DNA from 2 places in the Arthrobacter sp. UYEF3 genome. Region 1 is predicted to be linked to the other one. Evidence: riboswitches for the same ligand, from Rfam matches in the RefSeq annotation. Region 1 holds a riboswitch; the other holds the start of a gene.

Region 1 (7,928 bases):
GGTCCTCGGCAGTCGGTCGGGTGGGCAGTCGGTCAGGTGGGCAGTCGGGCAGGTGGGAAGTCGGTCAGGTGGAGTGCGACTACACCCTGTGAGCATGCTAGCCGTTCACTGGCGGTTGGCGCGGGTGTTGGGGCCGGTCCGGGCCTCAGGCTGGCGGACGTCTCCGCGACCAGCTTTTTCGCCAGTCGGACCAGCGGCCGCGGGACGGTTGCGAATTCGTCGGCAGAAGCGGAAGCGGAAGCGCCGGCGGGTGCCTGCGGCCCAGCCCGAACGAGACGCTGCCCAGCAGGGCCGGCAAGGCAATCGTGGCTCCCGCCGGGGGAGTGCTCCGGGGTGGCGGCCTGAACGAATGTGAGGCACCTGCCGGATTGCTCTTCGGTGTAGGCAGAATCCGCGGCTGCCACGTCGACCCGGGGCGCACTCCTGGCTAAGACTAAGGCGACGGCGTCGCGTGTCCACGCGCCGGTCAGGGCCATCAAATCTTCATCAGAAAACACGTTCTCCGCTGTCATGGCCGGGGCGGATGCGCTGGCGGATCCGGCGTCACCGGACGGGGAACCGGGATGGCCGGGGAGGGCAAACCCGACGTGCAGCCGGCTACGGCGAGGACGCCGGCGGTGCAGGCAAGGAGCCAACTCCGTCTCCGGACGTGCGGATCGGAAAGGTCCAGGCCGTCACTTGCATGCTGGATCATCTCCCGCGTCTTGCGTGCCGTGCGCAAAGCACCCCGGCCCGAAGCAGCAGCCCTTGCGTGCCCGGCGCAGTCCTCCCAGGCAAGTCGTCCTATTGGTAGACGCGGACCCAATCCACGTCCATCTGAACCGGGCTGGTCCCAGTTCCGGCAGGGAACCAGTCGAGCTGCATCCTCTGGTGCATGCCAACGGTCGGCTGATGCGCCGGAACCGAATCGGTGAACGTCTTTACTCCGTCGATGTAGCCGGTGATGCCGGCCGGAGTCCACTCCACCGCATAGTTGTGCCACTGCGTGGTGTCGATCAGCGTGGCAGCTGTGATCTGGACATCCCCGCCGCTGCATTCGTAGTGCAGGTAGAAGTTCATGGCAGCGGTGTCCGTGGTGCCTTCGGCGAAGTCGACCTCGGCACAATTCGGCGAGGTGTTGAAATTCGGCCACAGGAGCAGCACCGGGTGGTAGTGGGCGTCGCGGGCGTTCGTCTTCATGCGGGTCTCCCAGCGTCCGTACCTCTGCTGGCCAAATTTTGCTGACATGCCGCCGGTGGTGCCGGCCGCATCGCCCTTCACCGTTGCCACCCCACTGGACACTGACCAGGCCTGCGGGCTGCGGACGCCCTTCCCGGCCTGGCCCGGACCGTCAAGGGCATCTTACTTGGTGGCGTCCGGCGCGCCTGCGTAGGAGAATTCGTCGCCCGCCAGCACAGTGCCCCAACCGAGGGTGGCCGCGGCCTGGACACCGTCGACTGCCGGGTCGGGAGGGACAGACGGCGCCGCGGGGGCCACCGTCGTGTGCGGGACCACCGGTCCGGCGGGCGGAGCATTCGAGGCTGTTGCTGTTGCTGTTGCTGTTGCTGTTGTTGCGGACGCGCTGGCAGGGGCCGTAACGACGGCGGCCGTTGGGGGCGTCGACGGGTCGGCGGAGAACGACGCCGGGCTGCCTGCCCCGTCGGGTCCGGCGGTGCCCTGCGTTGACGCAGCGCTGCATCCGGTCAGCGATAAAGCGCCGAGGGAAACGGTAACGGCAATTTTTTTGAACAAGTGATCCCTTCGGGATATTGAATTGGTGCCAGCCCGGCAGGGGCCCGACGGAGCATCCGAGGCCCCGCAGGCGGGCCTGCGCCCGGGACCAGCCGTCAACGTTACGCGATCGTGACCTTTGTTCGCAAAACCGCAGCCGCGGTCCGATCACGCTCGGACCGGCAGTTGGTCTGCGGCAGGCGGAACAAAATAATTGCTCGCCGCCGCATCCGGGCAGCACCCCCGGCCGGTAGTAAGGGTGTAAGCAAAAAACGCCCGTATCCGGGCCTCAATGAGGAGTTCAAGATGCGTAAATCATTTTCTGCCGCCGCCGGAGCCCTAACGCTGCTGGCGGGGCTTGCTTTTGCAGCCCCGGCGCAGGCAAGCGAACAACGCCACGAGCACGACACAGCAAAACTCTCCGTGTTACACGGCGTGCCCGGACTCACCGTGGACGTCTGGGTCGATGGAAAGCTGACGCTGGATCATTTCAAGCCGGGAACCTTGGCAGGTCCGCTGGACGTCCCTGCGGGAGACCACGAGATTGCCATCACCGGGGCGGACGCCACCAGCGCCGACAATCCTGTGATCGGGCCCGTGGAAGTGGATCTGAAAGCAGGCCGGGACTATACAGCCGTGGCGCACCTGACGGCTGACGGTGAGCCCACGGCCACACTCTTCAAGAACGACACGTCCGCGGTCGGTGACGGCGAAGGCAGGCTGACGGTGCGGCACGTCGCCGCGGCACCCGCCGTCGACGTCCTCGCCGGCGGAACCCCAGTGATCGAGGGCCTTGAAAACCCCGGCCAGGAGAAGCTAACGCTCGACGCCGGTACCATCTCCGCCTCCGTGACGGCGGCCGGCAGCACCGAGGCGCTGATCGGACCGGCGGATGTAAAAATCAGCGAGGGGACTAACACGATAGTTTACGCTTGGGGCAGCCTGGCCGACCACAATCTCGGCATTGCCGTGCAGGTGGTGAAGCTGTCACGGCATGACGACTGAGCGGCCCGGGTGCTGCTGCTGAGTGGGCGCCCGACGGGTGGCGGGGCCGCGACGATTGCGGCCCCGCCAGCCGCCCCCCGACCTCTCCGCCATTGCAGTGCTGCCGGCGCCGGGGAATAATGACGTTCCACGGGTCTCATTTCCCGCTCTAAGGAGCACCGATGGAGACTGCCGATCGTGAATGGAACGTTGACATTGACCAGGCCTTCGCCGCGGGGGAGGAGCGAGCGCTCGCTGATGCCTACCGAATGCTCGCGCCTCTTGTCCATACGCTGGCCTTGAGGGCGTTGCGCGAGCATAGTGCCGCCGACGACGTTACTCAGGAGGTCTTCATCCGCGCTTGGAAGTCGCGAACCAGTTACCGCCCGGACGCCGCACGGTTGCCCGCCTGGCTGATCGGAATCACCCGGAATGCCATTACCGACGCCTTGTCTGCCCGCTCCCGTCGACGGGACGTTGAAGGGGCCGCCCTGCAGTTGGTCAACGATCCCGCAGCCAGCCCGGGCAGGCCGACCGCCGACACGCTGGCGGACCGCCTGACACTGGACGACGAACTCGAGCGGCTGGGCAACCCCCAGACAGCCATCATGCGGCTGGCGTTCTACGAGGATCTGACCCACGACCAGATCTCGTCCCGGCTCAACCTTCCGCTTGGCACGGTCAAGAGCCATATCCGTCGTAGCCTTGCCCGGCTGCGGTCCCGGTTGGAGGTGGAACATGGATCATCCTGACGATGATCTCCTCGATCTGCTGGCGCTGGGTGAACGGCCCGCCAGCGAGGCGGAGTCGGTCCACCTGGACAGCTGCAATGAGTGCCGGGCGATGCTCAACGCGCTGCAAAATACCGTGTTTGCAGCGACGATCAATCCGGAACACGTGCAGCTGGAGGCGCCGGGCAGCCATAACTGGGCCGCTATCCATCAGGCACTGGGGCTGTCCCCGGCCCTGGCCGGGGATCCGCTGCTGCGCCCGCCCGCGGTCATCGCCGGGCGCCCCTACGAGGGCACGGCCCGCGGGGGGCTCCACGCTGAACCGAGGCCGCTCACACCCGATACCCGGCAGCCTGGCAGGCGCAGGCCGCGGCACAGCCCGCGCGGACGGTCGTGGGTCCTGGGCTTGGCGGCGGGGGTCGCGCTGGGCGCCGCCGGCGCGTGGACGGCATTGACCTTTCTTGGCTCCGCCGAGCCGCCGGTGTCAGCCCCGACACCACCGCCCACGGCGGCAGTCGTCGCTGAAGCAGCACTGGGTCCGCTGGCGGGGCACTCCGCCAGCGGCACTGCGCTCGTGGAGAGGCTCCCGGACGGAACCCGGCAGTTGATTATCAGCCTTCCCGAGGAGAAGCTCACGGGTTTCCGCGAGGTCTGGATGGCATCCGCGGATCTGTCCAAGATGGTCAGCCTGGGGGTCCTGGGCCAGGGACCGGGTGCCTTTGTCATCCCTGGCGGCCTCAACCTGGCCGACTATCCGGTGCTCGACGTTTCCAACGAGCCCTACGATGGGGATCCGGCCCACTCCGCGGAGAGCATCGCGCGGGGGAAGTTCACGGTGGCGGGTTGACCGGGACGAGCCCCGCCGTGAGGCGACGGCGGCGCAGACACGACAAAATGGACCCATGAGCGATGCCGGCGACTTCATTGACGGGGCGCTGCAGAATGAAAGCTCATGGCAGCGGGCCGAGGAAGCGCAGGCCCGTTTTGGTCCGGAACTGAAGTGCTACGGCGCTTCGGTCGGCGCGGTCCGCGGCACGGTCCGGGACGCGCTCCGCCGCTACCGGATCCTGGGCCGCGACGAACTGACCGCGCTCAGCTCGGAATTGTGGGCGGTCCCCGTCTTCGAACGGCGCCTCGCCGCCGTCGTGCTCCTGCAGTCCTGTGTGGCCATGCTGGACAACTCGGACCTGACCCGGATCGAGGGCTTCGTGCGCGGCTCAGGGTTCCGCGAGCTGGCGGATCCACTGGCGGTCGACGTCGTCGGACCGCTCATCGCTGGCCTCGACGGCGCCCGCAGGAGCCGTTCCGAGGCGGTCCTGGAGCGGTGGCGGAAGGATCCGGACCCGCGGCTTCGGCGTTCGGCTGCACTGGTGCGCGAGGCGATTGATGCTGCCAGTGGCCTGGCGTCCCCAAAGCGCTCCCGGCCGGGTTAGATGGCGGGACGGCGTTCCACCACGGCGTACGCCCTGCCGTCCAGGAACTGCCAGCCGGTCACCACCATAAAACCGAGCGAATCCACCCGGTCGTTAAGGACGTGGATATCGAAGCCGCCGTCGCGCGGTTCGGCGTCCCAGGTGGCCACATGGATTTCCCTCTCCTCGAGAACCAGCAGCTCGGTATTGACGTCAAAGTCCCCCTGCGGCTGATCGGTCAACTGGCAGATTGCGACACAGGGGCTGTTCATGAGGACCTCCACTCGGTGTGCGCTTAATGCCTTTATCCTATGCGTGCCGCATATCGGCGAACTAGGGATATTCCCCGCAACGACACGCCTGCGTTACCTGAATGTGACATTGCCGCCCAACTCCGTTACCGTTGTTGGGTGCCTGTTGTATCCGATACGGGCGCTCCCGAGCCGATTGCCTAACTCTGCCGCGGCCCGGGATCCGAATGCAACCTTCTGGCAGGGACGGGGAAACCACATTCGACCTGCAATTTTGACAGGTCTTGGGGTGAAGCCGCACAGCGCCCGTTCTGACGGGCCCGCGGCCGGGTGCCTCCCATCCGAATCCGACAGCTCACCTCGCAGGCATTGGGAGAGGCTACATACATGTTCTCAAGCACTACTGCTGCGCGCCATCGCTCCGACGCCACCGCCGGTCGGTCCTCAGCATTTTCCGTGAAGTCAGGCACCATCGGCCGCCAGGCCGCAGTAATCCTTGCAGCCTCCGGACTCGTCCTCACCAGCGGCATGGCGGCCAACGCCGCCGCTGCACCGGTACAGCTCGACGCAGGCCCCGCATCGAACGTTGACGTCACCAGCAAAGTCTCGACGCCGGTCACGGCCGATTCCGCCGTGCAGGTCAGCTTCGACCGTTCTGCCGTCGCAACGTCGCCGGCTCCCGTAACCGAGCAGCCAGCCGCAGTCCCGGCAGTCGCCGTTGCCGCGACCGTCGCCGTTGCGCCGGTCGCGGTGCAGGCTCCGGCCGCACCCAGGATCACCGCTCCCAAGATCACCGTACAGGCGGCCCCGGCGAAGGCACCGGCCCCCGCGGCGGCGGCCGGTGGCGTCAATGCCGCCATGCTCGCGTCCGCCTACGCCCAGATCGGCATCATCCAGGACTGCACCGCCATGGTGGAGAAGGCCCTCGGCGCGGCCGGTCACCCGGTGGGCGACCTCGGTCCCCAGCAGTTCCTGGGCCACGGGACCGTAGTGGCAACCCCGCAGCCCGGCGACATGATCGTCCAGGCCGGCCACGTCGGCATCTATGCCGGCAACGGCCAGGTAATCAGCGGCGGCATGAACGGAACCAACCAGACCATCGTGCACCCGCTGTCCTGGCTGACCGCCACCGGCGGCGTGACGTTCGTCCGCGCCTAAAGCGTAATCAGGGCTGAAGAACCCCTCTTCACTGGCCACTGGCCGGCTGTCGTTAAGACAGCCGGCCAGTGGCCTTTGTCGGGCTGGAGTACCGCAGCAACACAACCCCGTTGCCAAACGTCCGGGTCTCGACGAGCGTGAGCGGGGTGGTGCTGTCCGCGGGTTTGAACAAGGGTGTCCCGCGGCCAATCAGCACCGGATGAACGTAGATCCAATACTCGTCGATGAGCCCGAGCCGGCGGAAGGAGTCGGCCAGGTCGGCCCCGCCAAGGGCCAGGTCACCACCGGATTGGGCCTTCAATGCCAGGACGTCATCGACGACGACGTCGCGCACCACTGTGGAATTCGCGCCGGCACCCTCGAGGGTCCTGGAATAGACAACCTTGGGCATCTCCCGCCAAATTCCGGCGAACTCGACCATGGACGGCGTGCTGGACGGGTCGTGGTCCGCCGTCGGCCAGAAGGCGTCCATCAGCTCATAGGTGACGCGGCCCTCCAGAAACGCGTCCATGCTGCGGGATCTTTCGTTGAAATGGCTGTGGAGTTCCTCGTCCACCATGTGCCAACCAATGTCCCGGTTGTGACCCTCCACGAACCCGTCGAGTGATACCTGCAGTGCCAGGATGATCTTCCGCATGGCCTGAGCCTACGCGCCGGCTGCCGGCGCGGAAAAATGGCACTGGGCCCCGCAATCAGCAAGATGCTGCCGGTCTGTTGTCCGCTGATGCTGGCAGCATCGGTTGGAGCCAAATTCGGCAACATCATGCCGGCTAGTGCCAACCGTACGGCCCTTGCCGCGGCTGCCGCCATCCGGCTCGAGGAGTTGCTGCAGCAGGCCCGTCAGGCCGATGAGCAGCAGCAGCGCGCCCGCGAGTTTCGGGCCGGTGCTTCTTGAGCTGAGTGACTTCCTCACCACGACGCTGCATGGTGGGCGCCCCGCACTGATTTCCGAACTCAGTGCTTGGCGCCTTTGGCCGCTACCGGCACGGCGAACGACTTGGCGGCCCTCGAGCCTGCAGCGGCGCTAGCGGCGATGGTGACCAAAGCGCCCAGGAGCAGCGCGGCATCTTCCCCAGGTTGCAGCACATGGAGTTGGTTGCCAATGCTGGCTGCTGCCACGGGGACGCCCAGCTGGGCAGCCGAGATGACGCCCAGCGGCAGGGGGACCCCAAAGGCCCTTAACCCGGCGTGGAGCAGCACCGTCCCGAGCCCCAAAGATAAGCCCAGGAAGATCATGTCCGGATGCCCGGCGAGGTCACGGAGGTTCAAGGAGGCACCCAGCCACACGAAAAAAATCGGGCCCAGGAAGCCGTCGCTGACGCCGAAGAGCTGCCGTGCCAGCCGCCGCGGTTCGCCGACGGCTGCCACCGCCAGGCCGAGCGAGAACCCGGCCAGCATTACCGAGACGTGGCCGAAGCTGGCGACCCCGGCCAGCGCGAAGAGCAGAACCAGCTGAATGCGCAGCTCCAAGGCAAACTTGCGGTCCTCCGAGAGCCGGTGCATGCGCCGGCGGGTACCGCTGCGCTCCAGCGAGCGCAGCGCGAAGAAGAGCGCCACGGCGCATGCCCCCACAGCGAGCGCTCCGAGGGCTGCGCGGCCGGCGTTCGGGGGGTCCACCGCCAGCGGCAGCGCGACAATGCAGGCGATGTCAGCCAACGCCACCTGGGCGGTCATGGCCACCA
Region 2 (7,928 bases), on a different contig from region 1:
AGATGCACCACGCGCTGCGCGAAGGCGGGCTGGAGCCGGACAAGTTCGGTGTAGCCTCGTCCGAGCCCGGCCGGATAGATGCCGATGACGTCCTTGAGGCTGCCGATCGGAAGGTAGTAACGCTGCCGTCCGGCGGCCGCGGTTACGCCGTGCGGGGGCTCGGCCCGGTGCACGAGGGCGAGTTCCTGCAGGGACTGGAGCAGCCGCTCCAGGGCGGCGAGGCTGGCGCCGTTGATCAGCTTCTTGAGCGTCGCCGCGGAAGCGCTGTGTCCGGTGTCGGTGTTGGTGCGCAGGTGCAGTGTTTCCAGGACCTGCATTTCGGGACGGTTGAGCCGTTCCAGCGCCCGCTGGACGCTGACCCGGCCGCTGGCCCGGGCGGCGAGGGCGGAGAAGTCCGGCACGGCGGGGGAAATCAGGTCCGGCCGCGCGGCGAACAGGGCCCGCAACGAGTCATCGCTGCGGGCCTGCAATTCCTTGCTGAGCGCGCGGATCAGGGACATTAGGCCAACGCTACCGTTCGCCGTGCCCTCGCGTCCGGCGCCGGGCAGCAACGGCGTCGAACACAAGGGCCAGCATGAGCAGGAACGCTACGGGCAGCCCGTAGAGCGCTGTGGACGTGATCCACACGGGGGCCACGGTGTTGTTGAAGGCCATGGCCATGACGGCCCCGACGGCGGCGAGGGAGAGCGCGGCAACCGCCGCCGCAAGAATCAAGAGCGGCCGCCGGAGGTGCTGTGGTGTCATGGAGGCTACGCTAACAGCCCCGCTCCCGCCCGCGCCTCAAACCGCCAAAGTGGCCAAGGCAGGATAACCTTGAAGGAACAGACCAGCACGGTCCGGGCGGTCACACCCTGAACCCGCATATCCATGCGGATGCGGTGGCCGTCGGCCGCGTCCCCAGAACGAAGAAGGTTGATTACGTGCCCACCGGCAAGGTCAAGTGGTATGACAAGGACAAAGGCTTCGGATTCCTCGCAGGCGAAGACGGCCAGGAGGTCTTCTTGCCCAAGTCGGCGTTGCCGGAAGGCGTAACCGAACTCAAGGCCGGAACCCGGGTGGAGTTCGGCGTGGCCGACGGCCGCAAGGGCGCCCAGGCCCTGGGCCTGCGGGTGCTGGACAAGACGCCGTCCATTGCCAAGGCCAAACGGCCCAGCGCGAAGGACCTCGCGCCGCTGGTGCAGGACCTCGTCAGCGTGCTGGACAACCTCTCCGGAACCCTGTCCGCCGGGAAGTATCCGGAAGGCAACAAGGCCATGGCCATCGCGACCGCGCTTCGCAAGGTCGCCGACGAGCTGGACGCGTAAGGCTCACCATGACACCGGAACCTGAGCAGAACGCCGCCGCGGCGGCCGGCGCGGCCCCTTTGGCCGCCGGCGCCAAAGCAGGATCCAAGCCACCCTACGGCGTCCCCGTCTGGCGCACCGGCAAGCCCGACGCCTTCCTGGCCGCCTCCGTCGACGTCGCGCGCGCCGCTGTTGAGGGAATCGCCCCGGCGGAACAGGTCGGCCGGCATCTGGCCGCCAAGAGCGAGGGCGACCGTTTGGTCACGCACCTTTTCGAGTCACTCGTTCCCGGTTACGGCGGGTGGCAGTGGTACGCCGTGTTGACGCGCAATTCACGCTCCAAGTCGGTCACGGTCGACGAGCTGGGCCTGCTGCCCTCCGACGACTCCATCCTGGCTCCGGAGTGGGTTCCGTGGGCCGAACGCGTGCGCCCCGAAGACGCGCAGCAGGAGGACACCGCAGAGACCCCGTCCGGGGAAGCCGCGGCGGACGATGACGACTCAGAGGATTTGTCGGCGCAGGATTCCCCGTCCGCGGATGCCGCGGCGGAACAGGCTGATTGAAACGCCGCCGAGCCTACTGACAGTGACGCCGACACCGGGGGAGGCACGGGCATGAGATCCACCTTCCAATCGCTGGGTGTCCTGAACTACCGGATCTGGTTCGTCGGCGCCCTGGTCTCCAATATTGGAACCTGGATGCAGCGCACCGCGCAGGACTGGCTGGTCTTCGACCACCTGACCGCGCAGGATGCCGGCGCCATGGGCGTCACGATGGCCCTGCAGCTGGGCCCGCAGCTTTTTCTCGCCCCCATCGCGGGGCTGGTCGCCGACCGCTTCAACCGCAGGACGCTACTTGTCCTGACACAGTCCGCGATGGCCCTGCTCAGCGCGGCCCTCGGCGTCCTGGTGCTCTCCGGAGCAGCGCAGCTCTGGCACGTCTACGTCTTCGCCCTGCTTCTCGGCGTCGTGTCCGCCGTGGATGCTCCGGTGCGCCAGACCTTCGTCTCCGAACTCGTGCGCGACGACTACCTGCCCAACGCCGTCGCACTCAACAGCGCCTCGTTCAACGTGGCGCGGATGATCGGGCCGGCCGTGGCCGGTGTGCTCACCGTGGCCATCGGGCCCGGCTGGGTCTTCCTGGTCAACACCGTGACGTTCCTGGCCCTGCTCCTGAGCCTGGCCAAGATCCCCACCGCCTCGCTGCGGCAGTTGCCCCGGGCCGCCCCGGGCAAGGGCCGGATCCGCGAGGGGCTGCGCTACGTGCGCTTCCGGCCCGACATTGTGGTGGTCCTGGTGGCGGTGTTCATCGTCGGAACCCTGGGACTGAACTTCGTCCTCTTCATCGCGGCCATGGTCGGCACCGAGTTTGGCCTGGACGCCAGCGCCTTCGGCCTGATGAACTCGATCATGGCGATCGGCTCGCTCGCCGGTGCGCTGCTCTCGGCCGGGCGCGGGAAGCCACGGATGCGTGTGATCTTCGGGGCGGCCGGCGCCTTCGGACTGACCTCCGGCATCGCCGCGCTGGCGCCGGACTACTTCTGGTTCGGCGTCGCACTGGTGCCCGTCGGACTGTTTGCAATCACCATGATGACCAGCGCCAACGGCTACGTCCAGACCACCACGGACCCGGTCATGCGCGGCCGGGTGATGGCGTTGTACATGGCGATCTTCATGGGCGGCACCCCGATCGGCGCACCGCTGGTGGGCTGGGTGGCCAACGTCGCCGGCCCGCGCTGGTCCATGGGCGTCGCGGCCGCCGCCGGGGTGTCGGCCGCGCTGATCGGGATGGCCTGGATTGTCCGGGCGAAGCACCTGCGGATCGGCTTCAACCGCCGTGCCCGGGGGCTGCGGTACTTCCGGGTCGTCCCGGCGGGTACCGCAACGACGGACGGCGTCATCCGGGTGGATAACCCGGACGACGCCGTCGACCGCTGACGCGTCCCTGCCGGGACCCCGCCGGTGTTAGTGCTTGAGCTCGCCCACCACAAAGTCGATGCACTCGAGCAGCGCGGAGACGTCGGCGGGTTCGATCGCCACGAAGGTGGCGATGCGCAGCTGGTTGCGGCCCAGCTTGCGGTACGGCTCGGTATCGACGACGCCGTTGGCGCGCAGGACCTTCGCGATGGCGGTGGCGTCAATCGAGTCGTCGAAGTCGATCGTGGCGATGACGTTGGACCGGTCCTCGGCCTTGGCCACGAACGGCGCGGCGTAGGAGGATGCCTCAGCCCAGCGGTAAATGCGTCCGGCCGAATCGGCGGTCCGCGCGGCGGCGAAGTCAAGGCCGCCGTTGCTGTTGAGCCACTGCACCTGCGCATCCAGGGTCACCAGGGTGGCCAGCGCCGGCGTGTTGTACGTCTGGTTCAGCCGCGAGTTATCGATCGCGGTCTGGAGGTCCAGGAAGTCCGGGATCCAACGCCCGCTGGCCTTGATCCGGGCGGCACGCTCCAGGGCTGCCGGCGAAAACAGGCCAAGCCACAGTCCGCCGTCGGAAGCGAAGTTCTTCTGCGGCGCGAAGTAGTAGACATCGGCCTCCGCCACATCCACATCCAGACCGCCGGCCGCGGAGGTGGCGTCGACCAGCACGAGGGAGCCCTCGTCCGCCCCGGCCACGCGCTTGACCGGGGCGGCGACACCGGTGGACGTTTCGTTCTGCGGCCAGGCATAGGCGTCAATGCCGGCTTCGGCCCGCGACCCTGGGCGGGTACCGGGCTCGGACTTGATGATTGAGGATTCGGCCAGGAACGGCGCCTTATTGGTGGCCGCGGCGAATTTCGAGCCGAACTCGCCGAAGGACAGGTGCTGCGCCTTGTTCTCTACGAGTCCGAAGCTGGCGATGTCCCAGAACGCCGTGGAACCGCCGACGCCGAGGACAACCTCGTAGCCTTCTGGGGCGCGGAAGAAGTCGCTCAGCCCGGTCCGGACCGACCCCACAAGGTTCTTCACCGGCGCCTGGCGGTGCGAGGTACCCAGCAGCGTTGCCGACGCCGCCGACAGTGCCTCCATCTGCTCCGGACGGACCTTTGACGGGCCGGCGCCAAACCGTCCGTCCTTGGGCAGGAGGTTCGCGGGGATGGTGATGCTGGTGTCGCTCACAGTGGCTCCAATTTTCGGCTGGGTGCGTGGCGGGGCTCGGACGGATCCTGGGCAGGTCTCGTTTCGGCCCTGATTTATTCTGCCCGACGGGCCCGGCCGGGCAGGAAATACGTCCGTCATAGTCCGGTCACTGAGACGTCAAACGTTCGGCCCCGGGACCCGGTTAGCGGCGTGCGACCGGGCGGCGACCCGAATTATCCGGAGTAATTCAAAATAGGCTAGGCTGTCCGGTGACGTATGGCGGATCTCGCCCGGGCGCATCCTGCGCGCTGTACGGTGGGAATGACGCAAGGACGGCGCTCGAGGAGCTGAGCTGAATGACGGATCTGATCGACACCACCGAGATGTATCTTCGGACCATCCTGGAACTGGAAGAAGAGAACATCGTCGCCCTCCGCGCCCGGATTGCCGAACGGCTACGGCACTCCGGCCCCACCGTTTCCCAGACCATCGGCCGCATGGAACGGGACGGCCTTGTGGTGGTTTCCGGGGACCGGCATCTCGAACTGACCGTAACGGGCCGGAAGCGCGCCGTCGGTGTCATGCGCAAGCACCGCCTGGCCGAGCGGCTGCTCGCCGACGTCATCGGGCTTGACTGGGCCTATGTCCATGAGGAAGCGTGCCGCTGGGAACACGTGATGAGCGAGCGCGTCGAACGGCGCATTTTCGATCTGCTCAACCACCCGACCGTGTCACCCTACGGAAACCCGATCCCCGGCCTCGCCGAACTCGGCGGCCTCCCGGCGGCGGAAACCACGGACGGTGTGGTTAACCTGCTCGACGCCATGGCCGGCTACGGCGCCGATTCCCGGGTCACCGTGAGCCGGCTGGCCGAGCCCATCCAGGTGGAGCCGGAGCTGCTGGTTCAGCTGGATGAGGGTGGAATCCGTCCCGGCGCCAAGGTGTCGCTGGAACGCGTGGGGGAGTACATCTCGGTGCGGGTGCCGGACTTCGAGGGCGCCCTGGAGCTGCCGCCCGAGGTTGCGGCCCACGTGTTCGTTACGCTCGGGTAACCTGGCACGGTAATTCTCCCGGGGGAAGCCCGGAAGTTGTCCACAAGTGAGATCACGGATTTATTACCGCGCGGCTTGATCCCCTATAGTTGAGCACTAGCACCGATACTAAAGCGTTACCGGATCCGAAGCCGAGCTCTGCCAGCGGATCAGTACACGAGTCACTTTCTGGCAGAGGCGGGGGAACCACTTCCGGCTGTTGATCCAACAGCCTTGGGGTGAAGTCCGCTAGCGGCAAGCAAACTCCACGAGGGGTCCCTTCGACTCCTTTGTGCCTGGATGCCTGCTCCGGCGGACCGGGTCTTTGATCTCTCTGACCCGAATCCGACAGCTAACTTCGCAGGCTCTCCAGAGAGGAACCGTACTTGACCATCCAGACCGTCAGGGGCCGCCGTCGTGCGACCGGTCCCGCTCCCGAGCCGCGCCCGGCCGACGTCCACTACGCCGAGCGCCCGCGCGACGCGCGCCGGGACGAACGCCGCGGACGCCGGAGTCCGCTCCGGCAGATAGCAGACTTCGCCACCGTCAGCGGCGTTGGACAGAAGGCCGGCATCGCACTGGCCTCCACCGGACTGGTCCTCACCGTCGCCGTTCCGGCCACCGGCCCCGTAGTGGCCGCCGACGCCGCCCGCGCCGGCTCGGTTTCTGCCGGTATGCAGCCTGAAGTGAAGGCCGCGGCCGCGCAGATCGACTTCAGCCGCACCGCCGTGGGTACCAAGGTCGACCCGGACGGCAAGCTCAAGCAGTTGCTGGGCGCCCAGTCGGCCGGCACCATCACCCGGGCAGCCTCCGCCGGCAGCCTCGGAGCGCCGTTGGATTCCATGGTCACCGCCTCACCGTTCGGCTACCGGGTCAGTCCCATCACCGGGGCCGTCGGGGAATTTCACCGCGGTCAGGACTACGCCGCCCAGTGCGGCACCGCCGTGCACGCCGCAGCCAGCGGCACCGTTACTTTCACCGGCTGGCACCCTTACGGCGGCGGAAACCGCGTCGTGATCGACCATGGCAACGGCCTGGAGACCACGTACAACCATTTGTCGTCCTCCAGCGTGCGGGTGGGCCAGCAGGTCTCCCGTGGCGATGTGGTGGCGATGAGCGGGACCACCGGCGCCTCCACCGGCTGCCACCTCCACTTCGAGGTAATGGTCAACGGAGAAGTTGTTGACCCGCTGGGCTGGCTCTAAGCCGAGCCGATGGACGACTCGCATTTCTGTGACTCGCCGTGATCTGAATGTGACATTGAGTCCCGACTGCTGTACCGTAGGAAGCACGCCAACTTCTCCGAAGTTGGCGCTCTTGAGTGGATTGCCTAGCTCTGCCACCGCTCAAGGTCCGTTCGCATTACATCGTCTGGCAGGGGCGGGGGAACCAATTTTGGTCTTCGCAAGAAGGCCTTGGGGTTAAGTCGCAAAGCTTCCCAGGAAGCAGCGCGGCCGGGTGACTCCCATCCGAATCCGACAGCTCACCTCGTAGGCATTGGGAGAGGCTACTTTCATGTCTTCACGCCACAATGCTGCGCGTTTTCGCGCTGGCGCGGCTCAATTGAGCCCGCTGCACTCCATGCTCCGTGTTGCCCTTGCCGGCGCCCGGACCGGATCGCACACCGCAGTTCCCGCTTTTGGCGCGTCTTCGCAGTACACCCTTCGCTAAAGAAACCCGTTTCGGGGCGATCCGGCGTACCCCCAAGATGCCGGAGCGTACTCAGTGCCGCCTGTACAACAGCGCGGACACAAGGCTCACGAAAGAGAGAACTGAATGACTACTCGTGCAACTGCACGCCACCGCGCGGAGGTCACCCAGACCAACTCGCTGGCTGTTATTGCCAAGGCCGTCGGCGAGAACGCCGGTGGCATGGGTCGTCAGGCCGCGGTTATCGCTGCAGCCTCCGGCCTGGTCCTGACCAGCGGTATCGCAGCCAACGCTGCCGAGACCAACGTTCAGCGCGAATCGACCTCCGCTTCCGCCATGGAAGTACAGTCCACCGCACCGGCCACGATCTCCGCGGCCTCCAGCATCGCGATCTCCTACGACAAGACGTCCGTCACCACGGCCCCGGCTCCGGTCGTCGAGGCGCCCAAGCCCGTCGTCAAGGTTCAGGAAGCTGTCGCTTCCACTGATACCGCCGCTTCCAACGGCACCGCGGCCCGCGGCGCCGCGGCCACCGGCACTCCGGCAACCGCCTCCCCGGCAGCCAAGGCTCCGGCTGCTGTCAGCGGCATGGGTGCTTCGATTGCTGCGGCTGCCTACGCGCAGATGGGCGTTTCCCAGGACTGCACCATGCTTGTCACGAACGCGCTGGCTGCGGTGGGCATCAACTACCACGGCTGGCCGGCAGGATACCTTTCCCTGGGCCGTACGGTAAGCGCCGCCGAGGCGCAGCCGGGCGACATCGCCTACTACCAGAACGGCGGCATGGGCATGGCCCACATCGCTGTCTATGTCGGCAACGGCATGGCCGTCCACGGCGGCTGGAACGGTGGGACCACCGCGCTGTACAGCGTCAACGTCGGTTCCGGTCCGGTCTTCATCCGCGTCGG

What was found. Region 1 has a riboswitch for cyclic di-AMP ahead of ABIB14_RS16020 (hypothetical protein). Riboswitches for the same ligand answer to the same signal wherever they lie in the genome.
Region 2: another riboswitch for cyclic di-AMP. It lies ahead of ABIB14_RS01920 (M23 family metallopeptidase); the one in region 1 lies ahead of ABIB14_RS16020 (hypothetical protein).

The regions. Positions count from the first base shown of each region.
Region 1 is NZ_JBEPNK010000028.1:2,354-10,281, reverse strand. It holds gene ABIB14_RS16055 (glycoside hydrolase family 16 protein) at 784-1,227, opposite strand; gene ABIB14_RS16050 (hypothetical protein) at 1,342-1,731, opposite strand; gene ABIB14_RS16045 (DUF4397 domain-containing protein) at 2,017-2,715, shown strand; gene ABIB14_RS16040 (RNA polymerase sigma factor) at 2,877-3,446, shown strand; gene ABIB14_RS16035 (anti-sigma factor) at 3,433-4,272, shown strand; gene ABIB14_RS16030 (DNA alkylation repair protein) at 4,328-4,858, shown strand; gene ABIB14_RS16025 (hypothetical protein) at 4,855-5,109, opposite strand; cyclic di-AMP (ydaO/yuaA leader) riboswitch at 5,286-5,471, shown strand; gene ABIB14_RS16020 (hypothetical protein) at 5,476-6,246, shown strand; gene ABIB14_RS16015 (dihydrofolate reductase family protein) at 6,299-6,883, opposite strand; gene ABIB14_RS16010 (hypothetical protein) at 6,920-7,141, shown strand; gene ABIB14_RS16005 (cation:proton antiporter) at 7,201-7,928, opposite strand, start outside.
Region 2 is NZ_JBEPNK010000002.1:93,122-101,049, forward strand. It holds gene ABIB14_RS01885 (helicase-associated domain-containing protein) at 1-500, opposite strand, end outside; gene ABIB14_RS01890 (hypothetical protein) at 511-744, opposite strand; gene ABIB14_RS01895 (cold-shock protein) at 921-1,304, shown strand; gene ABIB14_RS01900 (DUF3027 domain-containing protein) at 1,313-1,846, shown strand; gene ABIB14_RS01905 (MFS transporter) at 1,898-3,220, shown strand; gene serC (phosphoserine transaminase) at 3,248-4,378, opposite strand; gene ABIB14_RS01915 (iron-dependent transcriptional repressor DtxR) at 4,696-5,391, shown strand; cyclic di-AMP (ydaO/yuaA leader) riboswitch at 5,541-5,752, shown strand; gene ABIB14_RS01920 (M23 family metallopeptidase) at 5,757-6,575, shown strand; cyclic di-AMP (ydaO/yuaA leader) riboswitch at 6,712-6,881, shown strand; gene ABIB14_RS01925 (NlpC/P60 family protein) at 7,147-7,928, shown strand, end outside.